One region of the Enterobacter sp. B79-1 genome, then DNA from elsewhere that is predicted to be linked to it. Evidence: predicted binding sites of a transcription regulator. Region 1 holds the regulator's gene; the other holds the start of a gene.
The links. The regulator LexA, encoded in region 1, represses DNA repair genes until DNA is damaged. The targets are predictions, from matches to a motif close to TNCTGTATGTACATACAGNA.
Positions count from the first base shown of each region.

Region 2: a site for LexA is predicted at 802-821, ahead of AC2T6E_RS13725 (DinI-like family protein). Genes of this name have one in related genera too.

Region 1 is NZ_JBYAZJ010000011.1:62,004-80,745, forward strand. It holds gene AC2T6E_RS21635 (conjugal transfer protein TraF) at 1-568, opposite strand, end outside; gene AC2T6E_RS21640 (cupin domain-containing protein) at 742-1,230, opposite strand; gene zur (zinc uptake transcriptional repressor Zur) at 1,345-1,857, shown strand; gene AC2T6E_RS21650 (CsbD family protein) at 1,905-2,114, opposite strand; partial or broken gene AC2T6E_RS21655 (hypothetical protein) at 2,164-2,238, opposite strand; gene dinF (MATE family efflux transporter DinF) at 2,235-3,572, opposite strand; gene lexA (transcriptional repressor LexA) at 3,635-4,243, opposite strand; gene AC2T6E_RS21670 (diacylglycerol kinase) at 4,352-4,720, opposite strand; gene plsB (glycerol-3-phosphate 1-O-acyltransferase PlsB) at 4,875-7,295, shown strand; gene ubiA (4-hydroxybenzoate octaprenyltransferase) at 7,388-8,257, opposite strand; gene ubiC (chorismate lyase) at 8,270-8,767, opposite strand; gene malM (maltose operon protein MalM) at 8,948-9,901, opposite strand; gene AC2T6E_RS21695 (maltoporin) at 10,016-11,359, opposite strand; gene malK (maltose/maltodextrin ABC transporter ATP-binding protein MalK) at 11,431-12,540, opposite strand; gene malE (maltose/maltodextrin ABC transporter substrate-binding protein MalE) at 12,913-14,103, shown strand; gene malF (maltose ABC transporter permease MalF) at 14,225-15,769, shown strand; gene malG (maltose ABC transporter permease MalG) at 15,784-16,674, shown strand; gene psiE (phosphate-starvation-inducible protein PsiE) at 16,771-17,181, opposite strand; gene AC2T6E_RS21725 (YjbH domain-containing protein) at 17,344-18,742, opposite strand, start outside.
Region 2 is NZ_JBYAZJ010000004.1:169,249-173,053, forward strand. It holds gene AC2T6E_RS13720 (tail protein X) at 1-164, opposite strand, end outside; gene AC2T6E_RS13725 (DinI-like family protein) at 343-783, opposite strand; gene AC2T6E_RS13730 (replication endonuclease) at 893-3,082, opposite strand; gene AC2T6E_RS13735 (TraR/DksA family transcriptional regulator) at 3,084-3,305, opposite strand; gene AC2T6E_RS13740 (DUF2732 family protein) at 3,305-3,532, opposite strand; gene AC2T6E_RS13745 (DUF5347 domain-containing protein) at 3,601-3,805, opposite strand, start outside.

The DNA.
Region 1 (18,742 bases):
CGGGAACAGCCTCAACACCGCGCAATATGTCGATATCGCCCTGATCGATGTAAGAGCTCACACGTGCACGCGCATTCGCTTTGGCCACAAAGGCAACGGAGAGCACGTCATTAGGAATACTGACGGCGATCCCCCCACCCGCTTTACCGCTGGCGGTTTTCCCTTTCAGGGAATCCAGCTGATCGGCAAGATCGCCCGCAGCGGAAGAGACCTGCTGAGAGGCAGGGCTAAGCGGATTTAAGAGATCGATGAGGTTGATGTTGTCCAGCGTGCTGCGATAGCGGCTTACATCGTCGCTGATGTCATCGATTTTATCCCGCAGGTTATCTTTGTCTGAAATCTGCGCGCCGATGGATGGCAGGATCACCGTGATACCATCGTCAGGTTTCGCTTTGGCCAGTAATGCCGGGTTGATTAATGTACCGCTGCCGTAGGTCCCTGCCGCAACGCCCGTTCCCCCCATCGCATCGCTGCGCGCTTCTGTCCAGGTATTGGCTGCTCCCGCCTGATTTGCCATAAAAAAGGAGACAGCAATGCTAACCACCGAAAATTTAAAATATTTTTTCACAGTATGCCCGTTATAGTCTGTTATGAAATAACCCCTGTCTGTTATCACCCAAACAGGAACGAACTATTGCTGTGAATAAGAAGTAAAAGACCCGCTATTTCTTTCCCTAAGTAAAATTCCCTTACGGCCTGTTGTAATTTGTGACGGCCCTCAATATTTATAGAAGAGGAAAATTATTTCCGCTCGGGTTTTCCGTTGTGCGGCCCAAAAAATTGAGGAGGATGATCTACCCAGCGGTCCTCACGCGTCGCGGCATAAACCGGGTTCAGCGGATAGTAGATACGGTTTTGCTTTTTGTTGGCCTCGCCGACAACCAGCAACCGCACCTCTTCGTCGGTATTGTTAATAAAGGTATGGCAAACGCCCGTCCCGGCGGGGAACCCCACGCTGTCTCCTGGATCAAGCTTCCACAGGTAGCCGTTTATCCAGGCTTCCGGATGCCCTTCAAGCACATAAATAAACTCTTCTTCGTCGCTTTCCGCATGCGGATAAGACGTACGACGCCCTGGCGGCAAACGCTCATGATGAATACCGATGCGGCCTAAGCCCAGCCTGCGAGCAAGGGGCGCGCCGATGGAAAAAAGTTCGTTACTGTCGGGATAGGTCGAATCGTCAGCACCTTCCACATCTCGCCAGTGCTTAATACAGTCAGGTCTTTTCATGGTTAATTCCCCGAATTGCGATGCGTCAGGTATAGCACAGCCTGGTGGATCTCGGTGTTTTTACCAGAACATGATAAAGTGAGGGTTTTCCATCCTATACATCCGAGGTGCTAAATGGATAAGTCCACAAAAGAGCTGTTAGCGCAGGCCGAAAAGCTGTGTGCGCAACGCAATGTGCGCCTGACTCCGCAGCGCCTCGAGGTATTGCGCCTGATGAGCCTGCAACAGGGTGCCATCAGCGCATACGACCTGCTGGATCTGCTGCGTGCAAGCGAGCCGCAGGCAAAACCGCCTACGGTTTATCGTGCGCTGGATTTCCTGCTGGAACAAGGGTTTGTGCACAAAGTTGAATCCACCAACAGCTATGTACTATGCCATCTATTCGATCAGCCAACCCATACCTCAGCCATGTTTATCTGCGACCGCTGCGGCGCGGTGAAGGAAGAGTGTGCGGAAGGCGTGGAAGATATTATGCATACGCTGGCGGCTAAAATGGGCTTCGCCCTGCGTCATAACGTGATTGAAGCGCACGGGCTGTGCTCGGCGTGTGTGGAGGTGGAATCCTGTCGCCATCAGGATGAATGCCAACACGATCACTCCATTCTCGTGAAGAAAAAGCCGCGTTAACGGCAAAAGAAAAGGCGGCTTAGAGCCGCCCTGTGGGTTATTCAGTGTTACCAGCGGTAGTCATTACGGGTTTCCCAGTCTTTGACTTCGGTTTCCGCCTGGTCTTTCGCGTAGCCGTAACGTTCCTGAATTTTACCGACAAGCTGATCGCGTTTACCTTCAATGACGGTCATATCGTCATCCGTCAGCTTACCCCACTGTTCTTTCGCTTTACCTTTAAACTGCTTCCAGTTGCCGCCGATTTCGTCTTTATTCATCATCGTGTCCTCTTAGTTAAGCGTTGGGTCGTAACGTCCGTTACGTTCTTTTCTGCTGGACGTGATAATAATTGTAGTTAAGGATTCGGCGGTTGATTTCATATTCGGAATCTTTAACCGTCACGATATATCGTGACGGGAAGGGAGCCAGGTATTGTTTTGCCAGTGGCGGTGCCAGATGAACGCCAGCGACAATCCGCGCAGCGACAGGAAAACCGCCAGTGCCAGCCATAAACCATGGTTGCCCAAATACGGTAAGGTCAGCAGCGTGAGGCCAAAACCTGCAGCCGCGACCGCCATGCTGTTACGCATCTCCGCGCCGCGCGTTGCGCCAATAAACATGCCGTCCAGCAGATAACACCAGACGCCCACCACCGGCAAGATCACCTGCCAGATGAGATAGTGGCCCGCCAGTTCGCGTAAAGCCGGTAACGACGTGAGTAACGCGATAATGTCGCTGCCGAAACAGGCATAAATCAGTGCGAACGCCAGCGCGACCAGACCTGATTGACGGCAAGCCGCCCGCCACACCTCGCGGAGCTGGCCACTTTCACGCGCACCGTATGCCTGCCCGGAGTGCGCCTCCACGGCGTATGCAAAGCCGTCCAGCGCATACGCGGTAAACGTCAGCAATGTCATCAGCACCGCATTTACCGCAACGATCTCAGGCCCAAGACGGGCACCAAAAACCGTTAACGCACCAAAACAGAGCTGCAGCAGGAGCGAGCGAAGCATGATGTCCCGGTTCAGCGCCAGCAGCTTGCGGATGTTGCCGCGCCACGCGGTTTTCAGCATGACGAGGGAGATTCCACGCATGGCCAGTACGCGCCAGACCATCCACAGGCCGATGATAAACGTGCCGTATTCTGCGACTGCGGTTGCCAGTGCCGCGCCCCGTACGTTCATGTGCAGGCCCATCACCAGCCAGAGGTCGAGCACGATGTTCAAAAGGTTTCCCACCACCAGCAGGATGACCGGCGCACGAGCGTACTGCACGCCCAGCAGCCAGCCCAGCAGAACCAGGTTTGCCAGCGATGCGGGCGCGCTGAGCCAGCGGATTTCAAGAAAGCGACGCGCCTGCTCCAGCACCGCCTCGCTGCCGCCCACAATGTGCAGCGCCAAATCAATCAGCGGCGTGCGAAACAGCACGATTAACGCGCCTGCCCCAAGCGCCAGAATGAGTGGCTGAACCAGCGCCCGCGCCAGTCGCAGCGGCTCTTTCGCGCCATAGGCTTGTGCCGTCAGGCCCGTGGTACTCATGCGTAAGAAGAGCAGGAGCATAAAGAGAAAACTGGTCGCCGTTGCGCCAATCGCCACGCCGCCCAGATAAACGGGAGAATCCAGATGACCAATCACCGCGGTGTCCACCAGGCCAAGCAGGGGAACGGTGATATTGGAAAAAATCATCGGCAGTGCAAGACGCCACAATGCCTTATCAGAAGCTGTCAGCAGTGACATGAAAAATACCGGGAATGGAAAATGATCCAGGCTACGGAGACCCGTAGCCTGTCAGGAAGACGTTACAGCCATTCACCGTTGCGGATAACACCAACGGCCAGACCTTCAATGGAGAAGTTCTGTTCGCGCAGATCCACCACAATCGGGGAGAATTCGTTATTTTCGGGCAGCAGCTGTACGGTGTTGCCCTGTTTTTTCAGTCGTTTGACGGTCACTTCATCATCAATACGCGCGACCACAACCTGACCGTTACGTACATCCTGCGTTTTGTGAACGGCCAGCAGATCGCCGTCAAGAATGCCGATATCTTTCATGGACATCCCGCTGACGCGCAGCAGGAAATCTGCACTCGGTTTGAACATACCAGGATCGACCTGATAGTGACCTTCAATATGCTGCTGGGCCAACAGAGGTTCACCTGCGGCGACGCGACCAATCAGCGGAATACCTGTCTCTTCTTCCACCAGCAGACGAATGCCGCGAGACGCGCCAGACACAATTTCAATCACACCTTTGCGCGCCAGCGCTTTCAGGTGTTCCTCGGCCGCATTTGGAGAACGGAAGCCCAGACGCTGAGCGATTTCCGCACGCGTGGGTGGCATACCCGTCTGGCCGATATGATCCCGGATGAGATCAAACACCTCTTGCTGCCTGGTCGTTAACGCTTTCATTCCGCCCCCTGGGTGTATATACAGTTATGCTGTGAGTATATACAGTCAAAGGCGATTTTGGAACCAAAAACTGCACAAAAAACCAGGGACTTAATTATTCCTCGAGGCTCATCGGAAATGTGACCAAAGCAACGTGACCCAGGTAATCGCTGCCGTGATAATCGCCAACAGCACAGCGGCAGACCCCATGTCTTTCGCACGGCCAGAAAGTTCGTGGAAATCTGAACCGATACGGTCCACAACCGCCTCAATAGCGCTATTGAGAATTTCCACTATCATCACCAAAAGAACAGAGCCGATGAGAAGCACGCGGGTAATAGCATCAACATCAAGGAAACAGGCGATGATAACCGCGACGATAGCGGCAACGCCCTCCTGGCGAAACGCGGCTTCATTGACCCATGCGGCACGGAAACCTTTCCATGAATAGCCGGCAGCTTTGATGATTCGAGTTAACCCAGTGGTATTATTGGCCATTAATAGAACCTTTTATTGTAAATAGCGTCAGTAACTCTGGCAGCAGCGCGTTTCGCTGTAGCCTGAAGTATGACGGGTAACAACAGAAATTTTGCGCGCTTTCTGTTATCCTTGCGCCGCAATTGCATTATTAACCAGAGGCTTTACATCGTTTATGTCCGGCTGGCCACGAATTTACTACAAATTACTTAATTTACCATTAAGCGTCCTGGTAAAAAGTAAGTCTATCCCAGCAGAACCTGCGCTGGAATTAGGGCTCGATACGTCGCGCCCTATTATGTACGTTTTGCCTTATAACTCGAAGGCAGACCTGCTGACGCTTCGCGCCCAATGTCTGGCGCATGATTTACCTGACCCACTTGAACCGCTTGAAGTTGATGGCACTCTGCTGCCGCGCTACGTGTTTATTCACGGCGGGCCGCGCGTGTTTACCTATTACACGCCGAAAGAAGAGTCCATCAAGCTGTTCCATGACTATCTCGACCTACACCGCAGCAATCCCGATCTGGATGTGCAGATGGTGCCGGTCTCAGTGATGTTTGGTCGCCGTCCGGGCCGCGAAAAAGGTGAAGAGAATCCGCCGCTGCGTATGCTCAACGGCATCCAGAAGTTCTTCGCGGTCTCCTGGCTGGGACGCGACAGCTTTGTACGCTTCTCCCCTTCCGTTTCGCTGCGCCGTATGGCAGACGAGCACGGCACCGACAAGATCATCGCACAAAAACTGGCGCGCGTGGCGCGTATGCACTTCGCACGCCAGCGTCTGGCTGCCGTTGGGCCTCGTCTCCCGGCGCGTCAGGATCTGTTCAACAAGCTGCTGGCCTCCAAAGCGATTGCCCGCGCAGTTGAAGACGAAGCGCGCAGCAAGAAGATTTCCCACGAGAAAGCACAGCAAAATGCCATTGCACTGATGGAAGAGATCGCGGCGAACTTCTCCTATGAGATGATTCGTCTCTCTGACCGTATCCTGAGTTTCACCTGGAACCGTCTCTATCAGGGCATTAACGTCCACAACGCCGAGCGCGTTCGCCAGCTGGCCCATGACGGTCATGAAATTGTTTATGTGCCCTGCCACCGCAGCCACATGGACTACCTGCTGCTCTCCTATGTGTTGTATCACCAGGGGCTGGTGCCACCGCACATTGCGGCGGGTATCAACCTGAATTTCTGGCCAGCAGGCCCGATCTTCCGCCGTCTGGGTGCGTTCTTTATTCGCCGTACCTTTAAGGGTAATAAGCTCTATTCCACCGTATTCCGTGAATATCTCGGCGAGCTGTTCAGCCGCGGCTATTCCGTCGAATACTTCGTGGAAGGCGGTCGTTCCCGTACCGGTCGTCTGCTCGATCCGAAAACCGGCACGCTGTCGATGACCATCCAGGCCATGCTGCGCGGCGGCACGCGTCCGATCACGCTGGTGCCAATCTACATTGGCTATGAACACGTCATGGAAGTGGGCACTTACGCCAAAGAGCTGCGCGGTGCGACCAAAGAGAAAGAGAGCCTGCCGCAGATGCTGCGCGGCCTGAGCAAGCTGCGCAATCTTGGCCAGGGCTACGTGAACTTTGGCGAACCGATGCCGCTGATGACGTATCTGAACAACCATGTTCCGGAGTGGCGCGAGTCTATCGACCCTATCGAAGCGGTACGTCCGGCGTGGCTGACGCCTACGGTGAACGGTATTGCTGCGGAGCTGATGGTGCGCATCAACAACGCAGGTGCGGCGAACGCCATGAACCTGTGCTGTACCGCGCTTCTGGCCTCTCGCCAGCGTTCACTGACCCGTGAACAGTTGACCGAGCAGCTTGATTGCTACCTGAACATTATGCGCAACGTGCCGTACTCGGTTGATTCGACTGTGCCTTCTGCTACCGCGAGCGAGCTTATCGACCACGCGCTGCAGATGAACAAGTTCGAAGTCGAGAAAGACACCATCGGTGACATCATCATCCTGCCGCGCGAGCAGGCCGTGCTGATGACGTACTACCGCAACAACATCACGCATATGCTGATGTTGCCGTCGCTGATGGCGGCCATTATTACCCAGCATCGCCGCATTTCGCGTCAGGAACTGTTGCGCCATCTTGAAGCCATCTACCCGATGCTGAAAGCGGAGCTGTTCCTGCGCTGGAGTAAAGATGAGCTGGCGGTAGAGCTGGATAAAATGACGGAAGAGATGCGCCGTCAGGGGCTAATTACCCTGACTAATGACGAGCTGCATATCAACCCGTCGCGTTCCCGCACCCTGCAGCTGCTGGCCGCCGGTGCGCGTGAAACGCTGCAGCGCTACGCCATCACCTTCTGGCTGCTCAGCGCGAACCCGTCGATCAACCGCGGTACGCTGGAAAAAGAGAGCCGGACGCTGGCACAGCGCCTGTCTGTTCTACACGGCATTAACGCACCGGAGTTCTTCGACAAAGCGGTATTCAGCTCACTGGTGCTGACGCTGCGTGATGAAGGGTTTATCAGCGATACGGGCGATGCTGAACCGGAAGAGACGCTCAAGATTTACCAGATGCTGGCCGAGCTGATTACCTCGGACGTGCGTTTGACGATTGAGAGCGCGACGCAGGACGAGTGATGTAAAAAAGCCGGGTGGCGCTAGCGCTTACCCGGCCTACGATCCTGCATGACATGTAGGCCCGGTAAGCGCTAGCGCCACCGGGCTTCTTTTTAGCCAAAGTAACTCATCGCCAGCCCTAAAAACAGCACCAGACCGACGTAGTTATTATTTAAAAATGCTTTGAAGCAGGCTTCACGCTCGCGCTTCGCAATCAGCTTCTGCTGATACGCGAACAGCAGTCCCGCCACCAGCACGGACCAGTAAAATTCCCAGTTCAGCCCGTTCAGGCGACCAATCGCCACCATCAGCGCCAGCACCGCCACCTGCAAAATGCCGATAATCAGTTTGTCCTGACGGCCAAACAGGATCGCCGTCGACTTGATGCCAATCTTGAGATCGTCATCGCGGTCGACCATCGCGTACTGCGTATCGTACGCCACTGCCCAAAGAATATTCGCCAGGAACATCAGCCAGCAGCTGAGCGGGACAGATTCGCTAACCGCGGCAAACGCCATCGGAATCGACCAGCCAAATGCCGCGCCCAGCACCACCTGCGGCAGATGGGTGTAGCGCTTCATAAACGGGTAGACCCAGGCCAGCGCCAGCGCGGCGACAGACAGCAGGATCGTCATGGTGTTAAGCGTTAGCACCAGCAGGAAGGAGAGCAGCACCAGCACCACAAACAGCGTGCGCGCCTCTTTTTCCGTCACCTGGCCGCTGGGCAACGGACGATTAGCCGTTCGCTTTACATGTCCGTCAAATTTCCGGTCTGCGTAGTCATTTACTACACAGCCTGCAGCACGCATCAGCCAGACACCGGCAACAAACACCGCCAGGATCCACAGCGGCGGCACGCCCGGCGTCGCCACCCACAGCGCCCATAACGTTGGCCACAGCAGCAGCAATGCGCCAATCGGTTTATCCGTTCGCATTAAGCGGTGATAGGCCAGCAGCTTGTTTTGCGTCAGGCTCCACTCCATTTTGTCTTCCTCTCAGTACAACGGCGATGCCGGTAAAAAAAGCTCTGTCAGTATTAACGGTTTACCACTCAGACGCAGGCGGGAACGACGCCCCCACAGGTCGGCATCACGACCAATCTCAATAAAATCTCGGGTAAGTTCAGACGAGGTGAAAAGATACCTCCCCAGCGGCGTTTTCCCCAATCGTTGCAGGGCAAGTTCTGGCCCGGAAAGGGTAGACTCAGGCACCACTGTTCGCCCGGCAAGCCACGGCTCGCCGTCAGCACAGAGTAAAATTTCACGCAGCCAGTAGCGATCTTCTTTTGGCAGCAGCGGCAACTCGCTGGCGATGTCATCGGCAGAGACAAATCCTTCCTGAATCATCGTCACCGTGACCGTTTTGCCCTGTTGCTCAAAACGTTTCGTCATGGAATCTTCCAGCAGCAACCAGTCCAGTTGCTCCGGGTCAAGCGCAGGTATTTGGTCGAAATAGCGCAGCGCACGCAGTTGCGTTAGCGCGGGGTGTGACATGCCAGACTCTCCGATACATAACGTAATGGCATTGTATCGCAGAAACGCGGATTGAGGGCGGTCAAACGTTATTTAGCGATCACTATCGCAACAATGGCGCAACAGCGCGAAGAGAACCAAAAAAAGTGCGCCCACTCAGGCGCACTAAACTACTAACAAATCAGCACTGCGGGGAGACGGTTACCCCTTGCCTTTTACACTGCTGATAAAGGTGGAACGGGCAGTGGTTGAACCTAAACGTTCGGCTTCATCAAGCAGCTTCAGCGCTTTGTCGACATCGCCGCGCTTCACTGCCTGCTTAATGGCATTGTTGAAGTACGCTTCGGTGTCGTTCAGTACCGGCTCAGATGGCTTCGTTGGTGCTGGAGCAGGGGCCGATGCAGCCACAGGCGCGGCAGCAGCAGGCGCGGCATAGACTGGTGCTGCGGTGTTTCCTACCGTCACAGGGCCGTTACTGGAAGAACCAAACAGTGGGCCAACCAGTACGCTGGAACCGCTATTCGTTTTCACTTTCAGTTTTAATGTTCCATCGGTGACATGACGCGCAATAGGATCAGGAATATCAGGGATTGCATTGCCGGTACCTTTCGCATAGGCCTTGGCAGGATCAAGCAATGTCGTGGTTTTCTGAAGATCTTGCTCAGTGGTGAAGACCAGTACATAAAGTTTTTGCTGACCCAGTGCAGGTGTAATGCGCATCACCCCTTCCAGACGGTCAGCGCTCATTATACCCGGTTCCTGATAAGAGAAATATTCACTCGGGAAAAATGCAGATGGCGTCATATTCTGATCAAGAATCAGCACATTCGGCGCAAATACACTCGTTTGTTTGTTCACTTCGCTGGTTAGCGTAATTGCCAGTTCCCCAATGTTAGCCGGAACGCTATAAGCTGCAACCGGGCCTGTAATACCCGCCACATTCAGATGCTGTCCACCCGTTGAAAGCTGGGTCGTCTGCGTTTTGGACTGATCCACCGGAGTCCAGGTCAGTTGTTGTAATGCCGCCGTTGGGATGGACGGAGCGGATGTCGTATTCTGGGGGACGAAATTGACATTCGCGAGCGTAACTGCAGGCGCGCTCGCCAGCAGCCCTGCGGATAAGCAAAGGGCAAGGAGAGTTTTGTTCATTTTCATTGTTATCACCTCATCAAGCACAGGCTCAGCGGTAGCCAGGCAATAGCGCGCCGTCCTGAAGGATTGAGGGGCTTTCGCCCCTCAGTTTGGTCATTACGTCAGATTAAGAAGGGATTACCACCAGATTTCCATCTGGGCGCCGAAGGACCACTCGTCGTTGTCGCCACGACCGAAGGAGCTTCCATTGAAACCATCTTTGAACGCTTTACCGTAGTTAGCGTTGTTAGATGGGTTACCGCTGTAATCATAACCCCACTTCTCATCCCACTTGGCGTAGGTTGCGAACACACGGATAGCCGGGCGAGACCAGATGCTATCGCCTGCCTGCCACTGTTGCGCCAGGGTGATTTTGTACTGGTTGTTGGTTTCGTCAGCGCTTTGCGATTTCACGTTGTCGTAACCCACTTCCAGCAAGGTGCTCATGATAGGCGTCCATTTGAACATCGGACGTACACCTACGGTCCACCACTTGGTCCCGTTGTTGTTATCCCAGTCGATGTCCTGGTACATACCGACGTACATCAGGTCCCAGCGATCGCCCAGAGATATTGCACCGTGGTCGAGAATACGCAGCAGGCTACCGTTGTTGTTAATGTCGTAGGCGTAACCCGAGTTAGAATCGATGCCTACACCAGAACCTTGAGACAAGCCTTTACCCTGAGACGTCATTGAGTCAGTAGCATACTGAACCACAAACTTGTTATAGCCCTTCAGCATGCTCTGGGTGTGTTCAGCGGTGAACATCCAACCATCTTTTGAAGCACCATCAACCAGACGATAATCATCACGCGGGTTAGCACGACCATAATCAACACCCAGTTCCAGAGTGCCGCCTGGGTTGATTTCCATCTGTGCTAAGCGCACGTCAAAGACATCGTTCGCTGTACGAGTGGTGTAATCATAAATACTGTTGCTGGCGAAAGAGGATGAACCACCCGCTTCGGAAGAACGGGTTGCTGCCAGAGAGAGCTTACCAAAACCGACATCGATGTTTTCCAGACCCGCACCAGGACCAGATATATCCCAGTAGTAGAAGTCGATCATGTGAACGTCATGACGCTGATAGAAACGCTTACCGGCCCAGATGGTGGAGCCTGGCAGCCATTCAATCAGGTTTTTACCCTGCACGTTAGCTTCGCGGAACGCCGGATCGGTACCTTCCCAGTCGTTCTGCTGTGCAACGGAATACGCTACGTTAGTGTCGAAATAGAAGCTCTTATCGCCTTCTTTCCACACTTCCTGGCCCAGTTTCAGTTCGGCGTAGGTTTCACATTCGTTACCGAGACGGTATTTACTTTGTGCACCTGTTGCCTGGAAACATTGTTGTTCACCGCCACTACCCGTCCAGCCGATACCGGAACGAGCATAACCATGGAAATCCACAGCCAGTGCCTGAGCAGACATTACGCCCGCTGCGACGGCAACTGCCAGAGGAAGTTTGCGCAGAGTAATCATCATTCTATCTCCTGAGATCATTGCTTTTCTTTGAACACTTCACCTGTCGGTTTCGTGTCTTCTTTTGGGAATGCTTAAACGCCTGGCTCTTTATGCAACCGACGACATGCAGTGCCATCCTCACGGAACAGATGACAACGCTCTGGCGGCAAGCCGATAGCGAATTTGGCACCCTCTTCTACCAACACCACGTCATTCTGGCGGTAGACCAGGTTCTGACGGATGGCGGGGATCTGGATATGAATCTGTGTTTCGTGACCAAGCTGTTCGACGACCTGAACGTCACCTTCCAGCGTCACATCGGCGATGTGGCTCGGCAGTAAATGCTCAGGGCGGATACCCAGGGACATGTTTGCCCCGACCTGTACGTTGGCGCTGTCGACCGGCAGCCAGACCTGCTGACGGTTTGGCAGCTCCACCTGTACCTGTTCAATGGCTGTCGCGGTCACTTTGACGGGCAGGAAATTCATCTTTGGCGAGCCAATGAAGCCCGCAACAAAGCGGTCTGCCGGGTAGTGGTACAGCTCCAGCGGTTTACCCACCTGCGCCACGCGGCCAGCATCCAGCACCACGATTTTGTCCGCCAGGGTCATCGCTTCGACCTGATCGTGGGTGACGTAAATCATCGTGCGGCCAAGACGCTTGTGCAGACGGGAGATTTCGATACGCATCTGGACGCGCAGGGCGGCATCCAGGTTTGAGAGAGGTTCATCGAGCAGGAACACGCGCGGCTCTGCCACCAGCGTACGGCCGATTGCCACACGCTGACGCTGACCGCCGGAAAGCGCTTTTGGCTTACGCTCCAGCAGGTGAGCCAGCTGCAGCACTTCCGCTACCTGCGTCACGCGCTGGTTAATGACCTCTTTTTTCGCGCCAGCCAGCTTCAGGCCAAAGGACATGTTTTCCGCAACGGAAAGATGGGGATAGAGTGCATAAGACTGGAACACCATACCGACGCCACGTTCAGCAGGTGGGATGTCGTTCATTCGGGTATCACCGATCAGCAGATCGCCGCTGGTGATGGTTTCAAGACCGGCAATCATACGCAGCAGAGTAGATTTACCACAGCCTGATGGGCCAACAAACACCACGAACTCACCTTCGTTGATGTCCAGATTGATGTCTTTCGACACCACTACGTCGCCCCAGGCTTTCGTTACATTACGCAGCTGTACGCTCGCCATGCCCTTCTCCCTTCGTTACAACCTGTCACCGACAGAAACATTCAAGATAAGTTCACTATGGGGTATCCATTACTTTCGTGAATCCTCCACCCCCCGGCTTTTTTATGGGGGAGGAGGCGGGAGGATGAGAGAGCAGGCTCTGCGACCGCGGCTGGGGGGCTGAGGCAAAATTCGTGAAGCCACCTGCAAAATTCGGTGGGTTTTTATGTGCGCCAGCACTCATAACTTAAATTTATGCAACCGGGATCACACAAACGGGGGGTGGGGCGTAGGGGCTGGGAGGATGGAAAGAGGATGTCAAATAAGGAGACTGAGTCACGTTGAACCACCTCAGTGTATCCACGAGCACATCACCAAAAAAGGATGGCAGATATGAAGATCAAGACTGGCGCACGCGTTTTCGCATTGTCCGCCCTGGCAGCAATGATGATTTCCGCACCGGCTCTCGCCAAAATTGAAGAAGGTAAGCTGGTTATCTGGATTAACGGCGATAAAGGCTATAACGGCCTGGCCGAAGTGGGTAAGAAATTCGAAAAAGATACGGGCATCAAAGTCACTATCGAACATCCGGACAAACTGGAAGAGAAATTCCCGCAGGTTGCGGCGACCGGCGATGGCCCGGACATCATCTTCTGGGCGCATGACCGTTTCGGTGGTTACGCACAGTCTGGTCTGCTGGCTGAAGTGACCCCAGATAAAGCCTTCCAGGACAAGCTGTTCCCGTTCACCTGGGACGCCGTTCGCTATAACGGCAAGCTGATCGCTTACCCAATCGCGGTTGAAGCGCTGTCTCTGATTTACAACAAAGACCTGGTACCAAACCCGCCGAAGACCTGGGAAGAGATCCCTGCCCTGGATAAAGAGCTGAAGGCGAAAGGTAAATCCGCCCTGATGTTCAACCTGCAAGAGCCGTACTTCACCTGGCCGCTTATTGCTGCCGACGGCGGTTACGCGTTCAAGTTTGAAAACGGCAAATATGACGTGAAAGACGTGGGCGTGGACAACGCGGGCGCGAAAGCGGGTCTGACCTTCCTGGTTGACCTCATCAAGAACAAACACATGAACGCAGATACTGACTACTCCATCGCGGAAGCGGCGTTCAACAAAGGCGAAACCGCGATGACCATCAACGGTCCGTGGGCCTGGACCAACATTGACAAGAGCAAAATCAACTACGGCGTGACGCTGCTGCCAACCTTCAACGGCAAGCCGTCTAAACCGTTCGTGGGCGTGCTGAGCGCAGGCATCAACGCCGCTAGCCCGAACAAAGAGCTGGCGAAAGAGTTCCTGGAAAACTACCTGCTGACCGATCAGGGTCTGGATGAAGTGAACAAGGACAAACCGCTGGGTGCCGTTGCGCTGAAATCCTTCCAGGATCAGCTTGCGAAAGATCCACGCATCGCGGCCACCATGGATAACGCCCAGAAAGGCGAAATCATGCCGAACATCCCACAGATGGCCGCGTTCTGGTACGCCACCCGTACTGCGGTGATCAACGCTGCAAGCGGTCGCCAGACCGTTGATGCCGCGCTGAAAGATGCACAGGGCCGTATTACTAAGTAAGTCTGAAAAACGGCGGGTGGCGCGTGCGCTTACCCGCCCTACGACTACGGCACGATCCGTAGGTCAGGTAAGCGCAGCGCCACCTGACGATAAGTTTCCACCGTTGTAGAGGAAGAACCCCATGGATGTCATTAAAAAGAAACACTGGTGGCAAAGCGACGCGCTGAAGTGGTCAGTGATAGGTCTGCTGTGCCTGCTGGTGGGTTACCTTGTTGTTTTAATGTACGTACAAGGGGAATATCTGTTTGCCATCATGACGCTGATTTTAAGCTCTGCTGGCCTGTATATTTTCGCCAACCGTAAAGCCTACGCCTGGCGCTATGTCTACCCTGGCGTGGCCGGAATGGGGCTGTTTGTTCTCTTCCCGCTGATCTGTACCATCGCCATTGCGTTCACCAACTACAGCAGCACTAACCAGCTCGCGCAAGAACGCGCAACGCAGGTGCTTCTGGATCGCTCTTATCAGGCGGGTAAAACCTTCAACTTCGGCCTGTATCCTGCGGGTGACGAGTGGAAGTTAGCACTCACTGACGGAGAGAGCGGCAAAAACTATATTTCCGACGCGTTCAAATTTGGTGGCGAGCAAAAGCTGGCCTTAAAAGAGGCTGCGGCCCTGCCGGAAGGTGAACGTGCCAATCTGCGCGTGATTACGCAAAACCGTCAGGCGCTGACCCAGATCATCGCCGTGCTGCCAGACGAAAGCAAAGTGACCATGAGCTCGCTGCGCCAGTTCTCCGGCACGCAGCCGCTGTATACACTTGCGGATGACGGCACCCTGACCAACAACCAGAGCGGCGTGAAATATCGTCCGAATAACGACATTGGTTTCTATCAGTCCATTACTGCCGACGGCAAATGGGGTGATGACAAGCTCAGCCCGGGCTATACCGTCACCATCGGCTGGGACAACTTTACCCGCGTGTTTACCGACGAAGGCATCCAGAAACCGTTCTTCGCCATCTTCGTCTGGACGGTCGTTTTCTCGGTCCTGACCGTGATCCTGACCGTCGCCGTCGGCATGATACTGGCCTGCCTCGTCCAGTGGGAATCCCTGAAGGGCAAAGCGATTTACCGCGTGCTGTTGATTCTGCCGTACGCCGTACCGTCGTTTATCTCAATTCTGATTTTCAAAGGGCTGTTCAACCAGAGCTTCGGTGAAATCAACATGATGCTGAGCGCCCTGTTCGGCATCAAACCGGCCTGGTTCAGCGACCCGAGCACCGCCCGCTCGATGATTATCATCGTGAATACCTGGCTGGGTTATCCGTACATGATGATTCTGTGCATGGGGCTGCTGAAGGCCATCCCGGACGACCTGTACGAAGCCTCGGCGATGGACGGCGCGGGCCCGTTCCAGAACTTCTTCAAAATTACGCTGCCGCTGCTCATCAAGCCGCTGACGCCGCTGATGATTGCCAGCTTCGCCTTTAACTTTAACAACTTCGTACTGATTCAGCTGTTGACTAACGGTGGTCCAGACCGTCTCGGTACGACTACGCCAGCAGGCTATACCGACCTGCTCGTGAGCTACACCTACCGCATCGCCTTCGAAGGCGGCGGCGGTCAGGACTTCGGCCTGGCGGCAGCGATTGCCACCCTGATCTTCCTGCTGGTAGGCGCACTGGCGATTGTGAACCTGAAAGCCACACGTATGAAATTCGACTAAGGAGGGCACTGATTATGTCTATGGTCCAACCCAAATCACAGAAGCTGCGCCTCCTCGCGACGCACTTAGGCTTGCTGATTTTCATCGCGGCGATCATGTTCCCGCTGCTGATGGTTATCGCCATCTCCCTGCGTTCGGGTAACTTCGCGACCGGGAGCCTGATCCCGGATGAAATCTCCTGGGAGCACTGGAAGCTCGCACTGGGCTTCAGCGTTGAACACGCGGATGGCCGCGTCACTCCGCCACCGTTCCCGGTGCTGCTGTGGCTGTGGAACTCGGTGAAGGTTGCGACCATCACCGCGATCGGCATCGTGACGCTCTCCACGACCTGCGCTTACGCCTTCGCCCGCATGCGCTTCCCGGGCAAAGCGACGCTGCTGAAAGGGATGCTGATTTTCCAGATGTTCCCGGCCGTACTGTCGCTGGTGGCGTTATATGCCTTGTTTGACCGTCTGGGCCAGTACGTGCCGTTTATCGGTCTGAACACCCACGGCGGCGTGATCTTCGCCTACCTTGGCGGTATTGCACTGCATGTGTGGACCATCAAAGGCTATTTCGAAACCATCGACGGCTCGCTGGAAGAAGCGGCCGCGCTGGATGGCGCAACCCCGTGGCAGGCCTTCCGTCTGGTGCTGTTGCCGCTGTCGGTGCCGATTCTGGCGGTGGTGTTTATTCTGTCGTTTATCGCTGCGATCACCGAAGTACCGGTTGCCTCACTGTTACTGCGTGATGTGAACAGCTACACCCTGGCCGTCGGTATGCAGCAATACCTCAACCCGCAAAACTACCTGTGGGGCGACTTTGCCGCGGCGGCCGTACTTTCTGCCATCCCGATTACCGTGGTGTTCCTGCTGGCCCAGCGCTGGCTGGTGAATGGCCTGACGGCGGGCGGTGTGAAAGGTTAAGTTTCATTTGTTATGCCACTGCAACCCTCAACTTTAGACGTATTGTATTGACCCAACTTGTGACTGTTGTTAGGCGGCCTCCGGGCCGCCATTTTTTTATTCGCGTTTCAGCCGCTTCGAGTTGCACAGCCAGAGGGTGATCACCAGCAGCAGGATCGCCGCCGAGTAGATCAGCACGTCGAGCGGGGATTTATGATCGACGATGATCAGCCGCACTATCGCAGTGATCCCAATGTAGACAAAATAACGTAGCGGGAAGTGAAAGCCGGACTGAAAGTATTTCACAATCAGGGCGATAAATTCGAAGTAGAGAAAGTAGACCACCAGTCCTTCCACCAGCGCATATTTGCTGGTTTGTTCAGGGGCGAACAGTACATCCGCCAGATGCACCGTCTCTTTGCCGAGAAAGACGACCAGTATCAGGCCAAGGCTCAGCAGACCGAGGTTCAGCACGGTCTGGAGGATCGTTGAGATAAACTCAACGCGCGGGCGAGTCAGGGATGTCATACAGCACCTCATTCTCCAGGGCGAGGTTCCTGTATAACGCAAAAATGTGACGGGGATCTATATTTTTTGTTTATGTTTGGCGCATTCGCCCGGTGGCGCTGCGCTTACCGGGCCTACAAAAACCGTAGGCCGGGCAAACGTAGTGCCGCCCGGCGTGAAGCATTAGCGGAAGTTAACGTTCTTATCGCTGGTCATGTCATACAGCTGGAACTTACGTCCAAGCTGCTGGCCGCCGTCGCGCGTCAGCGGCGTCCAGCCAATCGCCGCACGGCTGCGGGTTGGTCCTGACGAGAACAGATCCAGCGGAATCGACACATAGACCCCTTTGGTGAAGTCCCCTTCCCCGTATTCGTCCGGCGAGACGTTGGTGATGGTGGCATAGCCGCCCACCACGACGCCGCTGTCGAAGTGTTTGGAGATATCCAGCGTACCGCCCTTATCGCCCGCCAGATACTGGCCGACGCTGGCTTTCACCAGCACGTCCTGCGCGAACGACGGCGTCCAGTAGGCGGTCAGGTGACCCGTTTTGACGCTGTAGTCGGTGAACTTCATCATGTCCTGCGCGCTGCGCCAGTCACGCTGCTTGACGTAGTTGGCATCAACCCCAAACGCCCAGTTGCTGTCAACAGGACGGTACAGCACCTCCGCCCCCGCACCGCCGAACATGGTTTCCAGATACCCGCCGTACACCTGGCCGTAGAAGCCGTTGCCGAAGTACTGGAAGTAGTTGGCCTGCAGGTTGTTCACGTAAGCGTTGTTCTGCACATACTCACGCACGCGGGTACGCACGCGCGGCAGCTTCGAGTCGTTTGGTGGGTTGGTGTAGTTGAACTTGTCGTAGTTGTTAGCGACGTTGCCAAACAGGCTGCCGGTGGTCAGCAGGTGGTCGGTGACCCACAGATCCGCCGTCGCCATCACGCCCAGCTGGTACATATAGAAGTTTTCAGGCCCGCCGACGGACTGGTTCAGCACCGGGTCGATATGGAAATCAAAGCGGGATTTATCGATATACCAGCCCTGCTCGGTGGTGTCTGGCACCACGGGCTCGATGCGTTTTTGCACCAGCTCGGTTTCATGCCCGAGCGGTTCACCTTCCAGATGGCGCTTGAGACTGGCGACGTCCGTTTCGGTCGTCACCTGCGGCATGTTGAGGCGGTTTTCCGTCACGCGGATCGTGCGGATCCCCTCCGGCAGATCGTTCATCACGATCCGGTTGGCGCGCTCGATCCCTTCTCGCGAGTCGCGGTATTTCACCTGCTCGCCGGTGACGTACAGCGTGTCGCCCTTGGTTTGAATTTTCGGATCGGCCAGACCGGCGTTGTATTTCAGTAACGTCAGCTGATTGGCGACCACGGAGTGCTGGAGGATCGCATCCTGCGGCTCCGGCTGATACGCAGGCCGCGCATTGTCGTTATAGTGCGGACGCATATCGTTAAAGTTGGTGCGCAGCGTGAAGCCAAACATCAGAGTATTGCCACGCTCGTAGCTGAGGTTAACGTCGGCCCAATCGGTGACGCGGTAAATGGCGCCGACGTTAAACTTGCTCTTCTGCTCAATTTTC
Region 2 (3,805 bases), on a different contig from region 1:
TCCACCTCAGGCATGTCTATTTCGCAGCCATGAGGCAGAACAACGCCGTACTCAGCGAGGCCAGGATTGGCTTTCAGAACGGTTTCGACGACGCCCGCCGTGCGCCCGTAATAACGGGCACAGATGGCATCAAGCGTATCGCCCTGCATTGCATAGATCTTCATCAGACGCTCCAACATCCGGATTACCAGGTACGGTAGAGTTTCCAGAGCCAGCGCCCTTTCCGCTAGCGCTGGCGGATGGACAATCGCGGACACAACAGGCCGTCCACGAGCCGCGAGCGGCCGCCTGGCGAGCACAAAATCTGAATGACGCGCGTCGTGCCGGTAAAAGAGGCTGAGGCTAGCGCCAGCTCTCGTCTTCCCAGACTTCGCGGAGAATGGTGTCCAGCGCTTCGCGTTCGGCCTCGCCGTCAACGCCGAGCAGCTCAACGCCGGTCATGGAGCCTTCTTTCACCGTCACCCGCGTTGACGGGAACAGGGGCCTAATCCTGCGGGTGAGTTCGCACTGGAATGCCGCCACGATGGACGGGCCAACGTGCTGATCTTTATCCAGCGTGATATTAACCCGCACATTGCTTTCTTTTTTGATTCGTTCTGGAACAGGCGATGCCGAGAAAACAACGGTAAACGCATTGTTTTTGATTAAATTCCCTCTCGCAATCTCAGCAATTAAATTCAGGGCAATTTCACGATCTCTTTCCTGACAGGTTCCTTCTGTCGTCAGTCGCGCAATCATCTCGACTCGTTCAATCATGACCTGCTCGTTCAACTCTCTGTCCACACAACCTCCACCACGAGATACTGTATAAACATACAGTATCACGTATTCATAAAAAGAGTGAAGCGAAAAATCAAAACCCTTCACGGTATGTACATGATATCGATGGAGATTAGCGCACCCGCTGGGTGAGCAGTTCCGTTAAATGCCCAATACGTTCAAGGATTTTTCGCGCCTTTTCCTGATAAGAACGCGCCGCCGGAAAGAGCGATCCGTCAGCGGCGCCTCTGCACCATTTGTCGTTAAAGCGGCTCACGCCGCCCGCCATCAGATGCAGGGCCTCTCCCCGGGAGATGGCTATGCCGGTGGCAAGCCTTATCTCGTCAATCACCCTCTCCGGGACCCCGTTTTGCGGATCCCGCTCATAGACAAAGGGTGCCGCTGCGCCGGGCCGGATGCGTTTGATGCGTTCGGTTAATGCCCGTCTCGCACGCCGGTTAAGGGGTTGAGAGGGATCGCTCACCGTACAGTTAATGACAGAACTCCGAGGAGGCGCAGGTGCATCCTTCAGCTCAGCGGCCCGCTTCGGCACAATTTTCCACTGCGTGAGCCGGGTCAACACCGGGCTGCCCGCACCGACGGCGGAATCGTACACGCCGCGGATGCGAACGGTCTCCTCGCCGTACTGGTTACATTCGGCGCGCGGTTCATACAGCGTGCGCACCTGCAAATCATCGCGACGCACAAACGGCCCGCCCTGTGCGGTGACGTAACCCGCCCAGTCCCCGGCGTCCGCCGCGTCATGGACGGCGGCAAACTCGACGCTCAGACCGCACGCGGCCTCGGTGTCCGACAGTCGGCGAAGCTCGCGGTAGACGGTTACCGGCGCGCCGCCGATAAACTGAAACTGGCGAATATGCCAGCGCCCTGCCCAGGCCGACACGGCGCACGCCGTCTCCTTTAGCAGCCCGCCGCTTTCATTATCGGTTTCGCCATCCAGCGCATAGCCGTCGATGTTCTTTGAGATGTATTTGGCGATATAGCCGGTAGCGCTGCCTTTTTGCGGATCGATCGCCTCCGCGTGAAAGCGCGCCCGTCTGGCGCTTTCGCTCTGCAACTCAGCGGCATCCTCCTCCCGCGCGTAGTCCCCTATAATCTGGCGTACACATTCGACATCTTCCGGCAGCATAAACATCAGCATGTGCCAGTGGGGCGTACCGTCGTGATGGGGTTCCGCAACGCGGATACCAAAAATGCGCCGCCCCTCCCGGTGCAGCTTTGCGCGAATGCGCGCCCACAGCCGCGTGAAGTAGCGCTGCGTATCCGCCGGGCTCGCCCCGTCCCACTTCGCGTTGGGGTAGCCCGCGCTCACGGTCGCGTGATACCGCGCGGGCGCGGTTAACGTATAGAACTCGCCCACATAGCCCAGCGCCTGGCAGATGTTTTCGAAGCCGCGAATGCGGGTCATCAGTTCACAGCGACGTATCGCCGGATTGGCTACCGAGCTGTCGTATTTATCAATCAGGCTAATGCGATTGCCCTCTTCATCTTCCAGCTCCATGCCCTTGAGAAATTCGCGGGTGCGGCGCTTCTGCTCGCGCCATTCCGTCACGCAGCGCTTGCTCGCATACGCCGTTCTCTTTTTGCTGACGTTGCCGAGGGCAATCTGCACATGCTCGCGCCAGGCGGCCGCGATCCGACGCAATCGCCCGCGCCACCACGCCTCGGAAAACAGGCGGATCACCGCCGCGGCAACATCATCTTTGTTGAAAAACGTCGTCGTCACCCGCTCCCAGTGCGGGGGCGATACGTTAAACTGCCGTGCGATCAGTCCGGCGCGCTGATACCAGACGTACAGCGTCTGGTATTCACCCATGTCAGCATCGTTAATATTCGCCAGCTCGCCGCGAATAAAGCTGGCGATATCGGCGGCCAGCAGGTCGATATCCGCACGGGACATATCGGGAAGTCGGTTATAGCGGGCAACCAGCTCGACCATCCGCGAGGCAAGGTATTGCAGAAGTCGGGTGTCGAAATGGCCTTCAAATACAGCCCGGGAGACCGCATCGTGCAGGCCCGCGCAGGCATAGCGTTCAGAAACCTGCCGCAGGCGGGGCAGTATCCTGTTGCAGAAGCGGATCAAAAAGGCATTGGCCTGCGGGCTGCCCCGACGCTGTTCGAGAGCGTCGACCGTGCGCCAGACGTCAACGCGCACGCAGTCAGGTTGCTGTGAGAGGGCAATTCTTGCCTGCTGCAGCGCCGCGAAAAGGCGATCGCGGCGCTGCAGTTGGGCATGGGTAAGGTAGGGGCTGACAACGGCCGACCGAGGAGCGTTCCATGGATACTCAAATGACGTAGCCAACTCATCCTCCCCGAACGTGTTTATTTTTCATCTCCTCGATCTCCTGGCAGGTGAAGCACAGCGCCACGCCGGGCACCGCCATGCGGCGCGCTTCGGGTATCGGGGCCTCGCAGTCCTCGCAGAGGAAACGCGAAGGTGATGCGGGCCGTCTGCGGGCGTGATTAATGTGCCGCTCTCTGTCTTCCTGCTCGCGCGCCTGCGCAAGATCGATAAAATCGGCCATCAGTGCAGCTCCTGTGATTCACGCTCGTAGCGGGCCGCTTCGAGGCACAGCAGTTCGGCAACGTCTTCTCCGCTCATGCCGGTTTTAAAGATATGGCTTGCCAGCGCCTCCAGGCGCAGGGAGACCGCGCGGGCTCGCGCGCATCGCTCCTCTGTTTTTGCCTCCTTCAGCAGGCGTTTCAGTTCTTCATTTCCGATCGGATAAGGGTGGTTTTCACTGTTTCGCATCACGCGTTCTCCTTAATTTCAGGCAATAGGGTGCCCGGCGGGTTTACGCCATTCGTTTTTGGGTTGGGTTACATCGGCATGGTCAGCCGTTCAGGAAATAAACTCACAACAGCACGAAAATGGTTCATGGCGGTAATCAGCGCCCGTTTCTCCTCGGTCGTCAGCTCGCTGATATCACAATCGTGGCGGGCGACGGGCAATCTCGCCAGGAAAAAGATGGCGGCCAGCGCCCTGCAGTTCTCCTCAAAACAGGGATCGCGCTTATCGCGCAGC